4 regions of the Paenibacillus sp. FSL R7-0128 genome follow, and region 4 is predicted to be linked to each of the others. Evidence: predicted binding sites of a transcription regulator. Region 4 holds the regulator's gene; each other region holds the start of a gene.
What was found. The regulator Rex, encoded in region 4, represses fermentation and respiration genes when NADH is low (regulators of the CRP and FNR family bind a similar motif). The targets are predictions, from matches to a motif close to TTGTGAAATATTTCACAA.
Positions count from the first base shown of each region.

Region 1: a site for Rex is predicted at 2,196-2,213, ahead of pflB (formate C-acetyltransferase). Genes of this name have one in related genera too.
Region 2: a site for Rex is predicted at 1,542-1,559, ahead of NST26_RS30870 (formate/nitrite transporter family protein). Genes of this name have one in related genera too.
Region 3: a site for Rex is predicted at 2,058-2,075, ahead of ric (iron-sulfur cluster repair di-iron protein). Genes of this name have one in related genera too.

Region 1 is NZ_JBBOCD010000001.1:5,116,511-5,119,680, forward strand. It holds gene pflB (formate C-acetyltransferase) at 1-2,107, opposite strand, end outside; gene adhE (bifunctional acetaldehyde-CoA/alcohol dehydrogenase) at 2,369-3,170, opposite strand, start outside.
Region 2 is NZ_JBBOCD010000001.1:7,208,565-7,211,734, forward strand. It holds gene NST26_RS30865 (MFS transporter) at 1-70, opposite strand, end outside; gene NST26_RS30870 (formate/nitrite transporter family protein) at 614-1,441, opposite strand; gene NST26_RS30875 (FAD-dependent oxidoreductase) at 1,680-3,044, opposite strand.
Region 3 is NZ_JBBOCD010000001.1:5,142,751-5,145,920, reverse strand. It holds gene NST26_RS21840 (hypothetical protein) at 346-1,068, shown strand; gene NST26_RS21835 (DUF6773 family protein) at 1,264-1,707, opposite strand; gene NST26_RS21830 (helix-turn-helix transcriptional regulator) at 1,685-1,909, opposite strand; gene ric (iron-sulfur cluster repair di-iron protein) at 2,135-2,830, shown strand; gene NST26_RS21820 (hypothetical protein) at 2,963-3,170, shown strand, end outside.
Region 4 is NZ_JBBOCD010000001.1:4,876,446-4,879,615, forward strand. It holds gene NST26_RS20535 (amidohydrolase) at 1-1,033, opposite strand, end outside; gene NST26_RS20540 (redox-sensing transcriptional repressor Rex) at 1,023-1,673, opposite strand; gene dinG (ATP-dependent DNA helicase DinG) at 1,823-3,170, opposite strand, start outside.

The sequences.
Region 1 (3,170 bases), 240 kb from region 4:
CGTTAACGTTCAAGTGCTGAGCGTTATTGTGGAAATATCCGTCCATCATGAAGACCAGGTTGGACTTACGGGAATCTTCGTCTTTACCTAGCGCCTTAGGAACGATGGAGAAGGTATTCGAGATACCATCCTGTGCATCGGAGTAAGGAAGTTTGGCAACAGAGTTCAGGGATGCCAGTGCGCCCTTCTTGTCGCGTCCGTGCATTGGGTTAGCACCAGGAGCGAATGGTTCGCCTTTTTTACGTCCGTCAGGAGTAGTACCAGTCTTTTTACCATAGACAACGTTCGAAGTGATAGTCAGTACCGATTGAGTCGGCACAGCATCACGATACGTTTTGTTTTTGCGGATCATCGACATGAAGGTTTCAACCAGTTCAACAGCAATGCCGTCAACAGCGTCGTCGTTGTTACCGTAGCAAGGGAATTCACCCTCAGTTTCAAAGTCGATAGCAATACCTTCTTCGTTGCGGATTGGCTTAACCTTAGCGTATTTGATTGCGCTCAGGGAGTCAGCAGCAACGGACAGTCCGGCAATACCGCAAGCCATAGTACGCAGAATGTCGCGGTCATGCAGCGCCATTTCGATACGTTCGTAGGAATATTTGTCATGCATATAGTGAATGATGTTCAGCGTATTGACATAAGTCTTAGCCAGCCATTCCATCATTGGTTTGAAGCGTTTCATTACTTCATCATAATCCAGGTATTCAGAAGTGATCGCAGGATATTCAGGACCTACCTGAGCACCGGATTTCTCATCTTTACCGCCATTGATCGCATACAGCAGAGCCTTAGCCAGGTTGGCACGGGCACCGAAGAACTGCATTTGCTTACCGATACGCATTGGGGATACGCAGCAGGCAATTGCATAATCTTCACCCCAGTATGGACGCATTACATCATCGTTCTCATATTGAATAGCGCTGGTCTCAATAGATACCTTAGCACAATATTTCTTAAAGCCTTCAGGAAGCTTCTCGGACCACAGTACAGTCAGGTTTGGTTCTGGAGCCGGTCCCAGATTGTACAGGGTATGCAGGAAGCGGAAGCTGTTCTTGGTTACGCGGGTTGTACCATCTTCAGCCATACCACCGATGGATTCTGTAACCCAAGTTGGGTCGCCGGAGAACAGGTCGTTATAGTCAGGCGTACGCAGGAATTTCACGATACGCAGCTTCATTACGAAATGGTCAACGATTTCTTGAGCTTGCTCTTCTGTCAGAGTACCTTCTTCAAAGTCACGTTGAACATAGATGTCGAGGAAGGAAGATACGCGTCCAAGGGACATAGCCGCACCATTCTGTTCTTTAACAGCTGCCAGATAACCGAAGTATACCCATTGTGTAGCTTCTTTGAAGTTCGTAGCCGGTTTGGAAATATCCATACCATGAGCTGCAGCCATTTGTTTCAGTTCGCCCAGAGCACGCATTTGCTCGGACAGCTCTTCACGCAGACGGATAACATCTTCTGTCATGGAGTCTACTTCAAGCTCAGTCAGTTGCTGCTTCTTGTCTTTAATCAGGAAATCAATACCATACAGAGCAATACGGCGATAGTCGCCGATGATACGTCCGCGGCCATAAGCATCAGGAAGGCCTGTGATTACGCCCGATTTACGCACAGCTCTCATATCTGGTGTATATGCATCAAATACGCCTTGGTTATGCGTTTTGCGGATGTTCGTGAACATGTCAACGATATTCTGCGGAAGCTCGAAGCCGTATGCCTTAGTAGCATCGATCATCATCTTGATACCGCCGAACGGCTGAATGGAACGTCTGAAAGGCGCGTCAGTCTGAACGCCGACAATCTGTTCCTTGTCCTTGTCAATGTAGCCAGGAGCGTGGGAAGTGATGGTGGAGACAGTATCGAGGGATACATCCCATACGCCGCCTCTTTCTCTTTCTTCCTTGCTTAGCTGGGAGATAATCTTCCACAGTTCAGTTGTATTGCTGGTAGGTCCAACCAGGAAATCTTCAGTTCCTTCATAAGGCTTGATGTTCTTTGCAATAAAGTTGTTAACGTCAACTTTCTTGGCCCAGACACCTTTTGTGAAATTTCTCCAACCTGATTTTGCTTCTAATACTTCTTTTTCAATCACCGACATGCTAAATCCCTCCATTTATATTTATTATATTTGTAGAGATCGCGGGCTTGAAGGTTAATCCCGTGTCTCGTGATCCCGAGGCTAATAGTTGTTATAAAATTCACAATCACATCTTCATAACGGGGATCGTTGTCTATATAAACATTTTAGTTTATTTTCTGAAAAAGGACTGTGACAAATATCACTATTTCGGTGATATTTGTCACTTCCATCCAGTCCCATATTAACCTTTAACCTTATTCTTTGCCAGGCAACCGTTAATTAGTTATCGAATTTGCCGTAGAATGCGTTGCGGTATACATCAGCAAGCTCGGATACCAGCGGCATTTTAGGATTGGCAGTAGTACATTGGTCTTCAAATGCACGGTCAGCCAGATAGTCTACACGGGATTCGAAGTCCTTAGGATCGAAACCAAGAGCCGAGAAGGATTCTTCGATACCGAGTTTTTTGTTCATGTCGCGGATTGCATTGATCAGGCTGGTTACGCCTTCTTCGGTAGTGCGTGCAGGCAATCCCAGAATACGGGCGATTTCTGCGTACCGTTCGTCAGCTACAAAGTGCGAATATTTAGGGAACGAAGCGAACTTCGTAGGTTTCTTGGCATTGTAACGGATGACATGCGGCATCAGGATCGCATTGGTACGGCCGTGTGCAGTGTGATACTGTCCGCCCCATTTGTGTGCCAAGCTGTGGTTAATCCCCAGGAATGCGTTGGCAAAGGCCATACCGGCAAGCGTCGAAGCATTGTGCATTTTCTCACGGGCCAGCTTGTCACCTTGCAGTGCGGATTTCTCCAGCCACTGGAACACCAGTTGGATGGCTTTGATTGCCAGACCATCGGTATAGTCACTGGCCATTACAGATACATAAGCTTCGATAGCATGTGTCAATACGTCCATTCCTGTATCGGCAACTGCAGTCTTAGGCAAGCTGTAGACAAACTCAGGGTCAATAATTGCTACGTCTGGAGTCAGCTCATAGTCAGCGAGCGGATACTTGGTATTATTGCCTGTTGTCTTGTCTGTGATAACTGCGAACGATGTTACTTCAGAACCTGTACCC
Region 2 (3,170 bases), 2.3 Mb from region 4:
CGGTAGCATTAATCAGACTGGCAATCAAGAATACTTTAATTTCCTTCGGATAGGCCTGCATGAATCTCATATCTTGTCTGTCATCCCCTGTAACATAGCTGTCATTAATCCATCCAGTATCATCCCAAAACAGGGGGCGGGGCAAGCATGTGCGTTAATGCTGTATCGCGGGAAACCGGGATATAATTTGTGATATTTATATTCTATAACCCGCTCTTTCACACGTAAACAAAAATACCTTGCCGGCACTGATTCGTTCCCCGGAAGCCGGGGTAATGATCCATATGAAACACTCCCTATTTTATTCACCGTGAGATCCGATTTCGTTCCCCCGAATCGGATTGCACGGTGAATTTTGTTTTATCCGGAGGATGATCCTGCTGTACCTATACCAAACAAGTAGAAACGGCTTTGCCGTCCTTTTACAGGACGGTACCATTTCAGCGAGAAAGATAAGGATAATTATAACGCGAAGCATATAAATTCTTATCTTTATACAAAAACACTCCCTGTCTCTACGAATCCCTTGAAGCAGGGTGCCGAGAAGCAGGAAGTGCTAGGCAAGCTATGTTACAGTCCGGCGATGTGATTCACCGGGTCAGGTCCGTATTCATTAAGCGTGTTTCTTCAATCCAGCAGCAGGTACGCCTGCGGCTGGACTCACAGCACCCGGCTCCTTGCGCAGATAAGCCATCCAGTACGCCGCAGCCACGAAGATCGCGCCGCCCGTCAGATTGCCCAGCCAGACCGGAACGAAGTTGGCCGCATACTGGCCCCAGGTGAAATGTCCTTCGAAGATCGCAGCAGGGATAAGGAACATGTTAGCTACAACGTGCTGGAAGCCGATGGCCACGAACGCCATGGTCGGAAACCAGATACCGAGGATTTTGCCGCTGAAATTGTCTGCCCCGTACGACAGCCATACCGCCAGCGCTACCAGCCAGTTACAGCCGATCCCGGAGATAAAAGCCTGCAGGAACGTAGCATCGATCTTATGCTCCGCCATACTTACCAGCTTCTCCAGATACACGCCATCTGATGTAAGGCCAACGATGTGACCGAAGAAATAAGCGACGAACAAGGCGCCTGCCAGGTTGCTGAGCGTGATTAGCACCAGGTTCTTCATGACTTCCCAGAACGAAATCTTCTTCGCCATAAAAGCCAGCGGCACCGCCATCATATTGCCCGTAAGCAGTTCGCCTCCGGCAAGCAGCACCAGCACCAGTCCAACCGGGAACACCGCAGCCCCGATGAAGTTAGCAATGGACCCCCACTCGGCGGGTGCACCGGCAATGACACGAATATCCAGCAAAAATCCGAGCGCGATAAACGCTCCTCCCAGGAAACCGAGAATGAGTACAGTGCTGAGCGGATTATGCGCCTTCTTAATTCCGTTCTCTACCGTCACTTCAGCGATTCCCTGCGGTTTGTTATAAGCCATGATTCCTATCCCCTTCGAATTACTTAAAATTTGTTCCTTTATGCCATTGTAACGTGATCCCAATCACATTTACGTGATAAAAGTCACTATCATAAAAACCACGTGAAAGTTTTCACTGACATGTCAAATTTACCATAAAAGCGGGCTGTACAGAAATTTTTTTTCATTCCCGGCTGCCATTGCATCGAGAGTTCACAAAAAAAGAGCCCTAAGCGGGCTCCGGCAAAATATTCAGCTCTTATACGTGTACAGGTTCTTTAACGGCAGCCAGCTTCGGCAGAGCCTGAAGGCCTGCGGTGTTCAGGAAATTCCATGGCTTGTTGTAATGCGGCTGGAAGAAGAAGTCGATGAAGGCTAGCTGGTCCACGGTCATCTTATTCTGGATGCAGACCGATACGGTATTGATCGACTGCGTCAGATCCATCTTGGACATAATCTGCGCGCCCAGAATGCGGCGGGTGGCACGGTCAAAGACCACTTTTACCTGAACCTGCTCGAAGGTCGGCATGAACTCCGGACGGTAGTTGTCGATCAGCATCACGCTCTCCGTATCCATTCCCTCGGCTGCAGCAGCCTCTTCAGTCAGTCCGGTTCCGGCAATATTGTCCTCATAGATCTTGATGCCCGATGTGCCTTGCGTACCCATGTAAGGGATCGTGTTCGAGACCAGATTGCGGGCAACCAGCGTTCCCATACGCACTGCGTTGGTGGCCAGCGGGATATACGCGTGTTTACCAGTCGGATTGTAATGAATCGCGCAGCTGTCTCCGGCAGCATAGACATCCGGCAGGCTGGTCTGCATATAATCGTTAACCATAATTGCGCCGTTCGGCAGCATATCGACTTGGCCCTTCAGCAGCTCGGTATTCGGACGGAAGCCGATGCAGAGTATAACCAGATCCGTCTCATGTTCACCCTTGCTCGTTATCACCTTGGTCACTCTGCCGTTCTCACCTGCGAAGGAGGCGACCTTCTCGCCCAGCGCCAGCTTAATGCCGTGATCCTCAAGCGACTGCTGGATCGGTGCGGTGAACTCTTCATCGAGATATTTGCTCAGGATGCGAGCTTCCCCATCAATCAGCGTAACTTCCTTGCCATTCATCTGAAAAGCCTCTACCAGCTCGACCCCGATATAACCGGCGCCGACCACAGTAATTCTGTTCACCTTCTGTGCTTCTTCGATAATGGTATTGGAATGATTGTAGTTCTTCGAGAGCAGGATGCCCTCCATCTCTATTCCTTCAAGCTTAGGCACAATCGGCCATGAGCCTGTTGTCATAATGAGTTTGTCATAAGTATCTTCCATTTCCTCACCGGTCACGAGGTTGCGGGCTTTTAGGGTTTTGCGGGCGGTGTTCACGTTGATTACCTCATGACGCATCTTCGTCTGCACACCCAGGGCGGCAAGTTGTTCCGGGGAGGAATAGAATAGTCCCTGCGGGTCCTTGACCACACCGCCAACGTATAAGGCAATGCCGCAAGACAGGAATGAGATATTATCGTTGCGCTCATACACCGTAATCTGGGCATCCGGGTATAACTGTGCGGTATTTACAATGGCGGCCGTTCCGGCGTGGGTACATCCAATAACTGCTACTTTCATAATTTCTTCCTCCTCAAAGTTGAAAAGCTTATTTAGTAGGGCTTGTGATTGCGTCTGTAAAAAAGTGCTGTACTGACTGCGTTTATACAACTTTACATTTGTGATTGTTTTCACTTTATATACTGA
Region 3 (3,170 bases), 270 kb from region 4:
TCCGGGTAAGGGGCTTTTCATATGCTGTTCTGCTTGAAATATAAGAATTTATAGGTTTCACATGATAACTTATCCTTCTATTTCTCGCTGAAACGGTACCGTCCTTTATAAGGACGGCAATGCCGGTTCCGCTTGTTTATGCAAATTTTGCCCAAATAAACCTTGCACTTAGGCCCTACCTGTGTAATATAATAGAACATACTAAATATTACGGATGTGTGGAAGCGTTAACAAAAGTAGGAAAAGCCCAGGGTTATAAGGCAGACGGATGCTTACGGGATGTGTTTTGGACGATGCTGATGGAAGGAAGCGGAGGGCTCACACAACTTTTAGGAGGCGAGGACCATGACCATCACCTTGTTTTCCCGGGAAATAACCTATGGAAAAAAGGATGTCGCCGAACTGGAGACTGCTTCGATTAAAGTACAGCTGATCTATGACAAGGTGTTGTTCATGCTTCATAGCTATCTCCCGGATTCTCTGTGGGATGCGTGGATCGGTGTGCCGTATGAGATCATTTCTTCTCTATATAAAGGGGATAATGACAGCGGGAGCGTGTTTCAGAAATGGATTCAAGGCCCGTCCGGCTGGAAATGTATCGGTTGTGAACGGCATTGCCTGGAGCCGGTAACGGCTAAGGGAGGGAGTGGCTCAAATGCTCAGCGCCGTTTTACTTTTCATAATGGAATTAGCCAGAGCATGGTACTTCAAGCTGTGATATGGTCCATGTATGAGAATACCCGGCTGCTCCAGCCTTACCTGGGGGAGGAGGCTTTTCTGAGTGAGGAGGATATGGAGCTGATCTCTGTATATTTCGTGCCCACCTACCTTACCCCGGCACCGCTGAGCGAATTGAACAAACCGGCCAAAGAATATAAGGATAAGAACATCAGAGTGTATCAGGAATGGATCTCTGCCCCCGATCTGGTGCTGCAGTGGAACGGCGGCCTGACTGAAGGCAGATGGATGACGGGTGTATATGTGGATCATTCGCGGTTCGCCGGACTTGGCCCCTACCTGAAGGATGCGCAGGGCAAGCGGACTTACATGCAGGCGACGGTTCGATAGAAAAGGTGAAGCTCGAAAAAAGAGTTGAACTTGAAGCCAGGTCGTCGCTGCGGTGAACATTTGGACTTCCGGCCGCTATTGTGTTTGGATTTCCTGATACAAACCGCTCTTCGCGGTAGAAATCCAAACACAAAGGCGATCGCTCCGCTCCTCCTTTATTTCTACTTCTAGTCACTCACAGCAGCACAAGCCACTCTACTCCGCCCGGTTATTCCTCCGTCGGATCAAGTACACGGTGCTTAAGATGACCAGTCCTGCTGTAACGGAAATGACCAGAATCACCTTCCCGTTCGCACCGCTGTTTGCTGCTGATTGGGCGGCTGGATTCACGAAGGTAACGATAAGGATACAGGCTGCCACCACGATCGCCAGCAGTGCACCCAGAACGTTTTTTCCTTTTGCTCCGCCCTGTGCTCCGCCCGGTCCCACATATGCACCGGTCCAGATCAGCCGTACGAGATAGGAACCCACACCCAGCATGAAAATTGCGTAATTACTTAGCGGATATTCCAGCCACTTCATTCCGTAGTTTTGCAGCGCCATGTCTGCCAGCAATAAGAATGCCATCAAAAGAAATGCCTGATTCCCCGCCTTGTGCCGCTGCTGCAATTGTCTCTCATCCAGGTTCGTTCTGCTCATCCTTCGTTCCCTCCCAAAATAATTGATCCAGCGTCTTCCCAAGGGTTACACAAATGTCAATACACAACCTCAGGGTGGGGTTGTAATCACCATTCTCAATCGCGATAATTGTCTGTCTTGTGACCCCCACGGCATCCGCCAGCTGCTTTTGCGACATGTCTTTTGCCGCTCTGGAGGCTTTGAGCCTCAGATTCTTCCCCATTCCCTCACCTCACGCATATTGTAAAATATATAAAACAAAATGTCTAGTATATTTTACATAAAAATATTAAAAGTTCGCGTTCATTAAAATTTGTTATATTCAGTGCGTACAATCACAAGTTCCGCCTAAGGCCAGTGATAAGGTGTAGAAGTGAAAAGAAGCACAAACCTACATCTAACCTGAGGAGGGGCCAACATGGCGTCCAATCAATTAAACGATACAACAATTCATCCCGGGTTCACCCCGGAAGCAATGGTCAGAGATATTGTCCTGCAGTTCCCCAAAGCAGCAGATTATTTCAAGGCACAACGGATCGATTTCTGCTGCGGAGGTGCCAAGCCGCTGGCTGAAGCCGCTGCCGAGAAGGGTCTTGATCCGGCAGCAATGGTGCAGGAGCTGAACAAGCTGCAAGAGCAGCACCCGGTTCTGGAAGAGGATACCGCCTGGAACGAGGCTTCTTCGGAGGAGCTGGTGGATTATATTGTGAACAAGCATCATCGTTACCTGCGTGAAGAGCTTCCGCTAATCAGTCAAAATGTAACCAAGGTGTTCCGCGTTCACGGTGAGGATTCACCGCACCTCGGAGAGATGCACCGTCTGTTCAATATGCTGCGTGAAGAGCTGCTGCAGCATACAGCGAAGGAAGAAGAGAGCGAATTCCCTAAGATGCTGGCCTACACTCAGAACCCAACCGAAGAAGGACTTGCGGAGCTGCGCGGACTGCTGCATAATTTGGAAGCTGAGCATGACGGGGCCGGAGAGATCCTGCGCGAGCTTCGCAGAGTAACTAATGACTACACACCGCCCGCACATGCCTGCACGACTTATCGCCTGACCTATGCCCGCCTTGAAGAACTGGAAGGCATGACCTTCGAGCATGTACATCTGGAGAACAACATTTTGTTCCTGCGGTATCAATAGGACCTGCTGCAAGGTAGAAGTCCCTTCGGGGGCTTTTTACTTTTTCTTCCGGCAGAAATGATTTGAGAACCCTTCCTCTATGCGTTATCCTTAAAGAGTCTGGGAAAATACATATGAAGGCGGTGCCGTGGGATGTCCACGAAATGGATGCGCTTCATGCTGTGCCTTCTCTTGCTGGCCGCGGCAAGCGGTTGTGGCTTGGGATCAGAGAATGGCGGCAGCAGTAACGGAGGCCAAGGATTAACCTTTTCAGTCAAGGTGGGTGACAGTGAAATGGCCGGAAGCTCGGCCAGATTGCTTAATGAAGCTTACGTGCCTGGGAATTCAATAATAGAGCTGT
Region 4 (3,170 bases):
ACTCCGTAGCCATCAGAAGCGCCTCAGGAGCCGGTACCGCTGTAGGATCACCGCTTACGCCCTTGTGGATCAGAGCCGCCAGCCGCATCTCTTCGAACATATCCAGATTGTTGTTGCTCGCCGCACCGTCTGTCCCCAGAGAGACCTTAACCCCGGCTCTCAGCAGCTCAGGAACACGGGCTACCCCGCTGGCCAGCTTCAGGTTACTACCGGGGTTATGCGACACGCCAACGTTATGGCGGGCCAGGATCCCGATCTCTTCATCGTTCAGATGAACCCCGTGGGCAATGAGCGAAGGACGGGTGAACATCCCGAGCTTCTCCAGATGCGCGACCGGACGCAGGCCGTAGTCGGCCACGTTCTGTTCCACTTCATGGCGCGTCTCGGACATATGGGTGTGTATTGGCAGGTCTAGATCATGGGCAGCCTGCACAAACTTCATGAAAAACTCTGGAGGACAGGTGTACGGGGCGTGCGGTGAGAGCATGGTCGTAATTCTGCCGTCAGCCTTGCCGTGCCAGTTACGGGCAAAAGCAATCGCCTCAGCAAGCTTCGCTTGCTGTACCTCTTCCGGGCACAGCCCAATTACGCCGCGCATCAGCACAGCACGAATACCGGACTGCTCCGTTACTTCCGCTACCCGGTCCATATGATCATACATATCGAGGAAGGTGGTTGTGCCGCCCTTCAGCATTTCCAGTACAGACAACGAGGTTCCCCAATATACATCATCACCAGTGAATTTCTCTTCCATCGGCCACATCTTCTCCTGCAGCCAAGTCTGAAGCACCATATCGTCGCCGTATCCGCGCAGCAGTGACATGGCCGTATGCCCATGGGTATTGACCAGACCCGGCATGAACAGCAGACGGCTGCCGTCTATGACCTGTGCACCATCCTCCACTACCGGCTCAGCTTCACCTATGTAAGTAATCAGATCATTCTCCAGGGACATGTACCCGCTCAGTACCGGCTTGTCACTGCCCGGAACCAGGAAGTGCCCATTCTTGATTATCGTGATCTTACTGCTCATCTTCAGCCTCATCCTTTCCATCATGCAAATAATAGGCCAAGCTCTGCAGATCTGTGGTGAAATCTGCGGCATGAATCCGGATATTGGCAGGCGTCTTGAGAATAACCGGTGCGAAGTTCAGAATCGCTTCGATACCGGAATCCACAAGAATATCGGCTACGTTCTGGGCTTCGCTGTCAGGCACGGTAATAATCCCGATCCGGATGCCCTGCGAGCGGATGGTACTGCTTAGCTCCTCCATCGGCTGCACAACCAGCGAGTTGATCTGCTGGCCCACCTTCGGCGGGTAGGCATCGAAGATGGCAGTAATCTTCATCGTATCCTTCAAGTAAGCGTTGTAGTTAGACAAAGCATGACCGAGGTTACCGGCTCCAACCAGTGCAACATTAATTTGCTGGTCAAGCTTCAGGATATGGCGGATCTTCTCAATCAGATAAGATACATCATAGCCGATGCCTTTTCTGCCAAAATCACCGAAATAAGCCAAATCCTTACGGATCTGGGCGGGATTTAGGTCAAGCTTCTGGCCCAGCTCCTGAGAAGAGACTGTGGAGATTTCACGTTTTTGGAGATCGTTCAGGAAACGCAGGTACACTGGGAGCCTGCGCACGACGGCCTCCGATATTTTATCCGATTTCATGTATTCTCCTCCTTAAAAGTTTTGTTAGCCTACACTTCATTCCGTACAATTATAGCAACCGTGCCCCGCCGCCTGCCGGAGTGGCAGGACAGGCGGGAACGGATCTTCAGGATAATCATGACTTATTAATAATAGCAATAGCAGATGAATTAGGAAACCCCGCCGTCATCCAGCCATTCGGCAATTCTCGGGACCATCTGCTCGGTGAGCATATGCTCCATCTTGGGACCGGGGAGCGAGTACAGAAAGTACTTTCCGTAATGCGATTCAATCACTCTGGTATCGTACACAATTACGATGCCCCGGTCCTGCGCCGTGCGGACCAGCCGCCCGAAGCCCTGCTTGAAGCGGATGACAGCCTGCGGCACGGACAGCTTCATGAACGGATTCTTCTTCTGTGCCTGAAGCAGCTCTGACTTCGCTTCTGCCAGCGGGTGATTCGGCGGCTGGAACGGCAGTCTGACAATCGCCAGGCAGGTCAATGCTTCTCCAGGGATATCCACCCCTTCCCAGAAGCTGCTGGTACCCAGCAAGACCGAAGCCGGGCTGTCCTGGAAGCGGCGGATCAGCTTGCTCCGGCTGCCGCCTTCCACACCTTGTCCGAGTACCGCGATATCCTGTGAGGCAAGTGCCTCCTTCAGCGGTTCATACACCTGGCGCAGCATCTTGTAGGAGGTGAACAGCACCAGCATCCGCCCCCGTGTTGTTACAGCTGTCTCAGCAAGGGAGTGCACGAGGGTGTCCACAAAGCGGGCATCCCCAATACTCCCCTTGACGCTCGGGAAGTCCCGCGGAATGACCAGGAGAGCCTGCTCACGATACTTGAATGGCGACGGAAGCAGTGCAGTCATCAGACGCCGCTGCTCTGCAGCCTCGCCAAGACCCAGGTTATCAATCATGAACTGGAAGGATTTATCCACGGATAAGGTGGCCGAGGTCAGGATAATGCTCTTCTTCTTATCGAAGAACAGCTCCCTGAGCTGGGTGCTGACATCTACAGGAACAGCATACATTTGCAGCGACTTGCCCTTATAATTACCGCTTCCCTCCAGCCAATACACGATATTCTCATCGTTCAGACTCATGAAGAAGCGGATCTGCTCTCTAATGGATGCCAGATCCTTGAATAACCCGCCGATATCGGTCACAAGACTGTCTGAGGAGGATTGGCTGTCCGTGTCACGCATCTCACTGAGCATTTTGTCGCCCTTGCGGATGATATCGCTCAGACTGAGGTTCAGTGTATTCTCAAGGGCAGCCAGCTCCTCCCAATCCTTCGGCTTCTTGCCCGGCTGCAGGCGTGCCACCAGCTGGCCTGCTTCACCGGCCCCTGCATCGCTGCGCTCGGGCAGCAGGCTGAAGAGCCGGTCGCTGAGCGCATCCCAGGACTCCTTCACCGTCAGCAGATCGGGATAGATCCGGTCGATCACGCCGCTCCATTCGGAAGCCTGCTCACTGCCCGAAGACTGCAGACTCTGGCGGAGGGCAGGCAGCTGC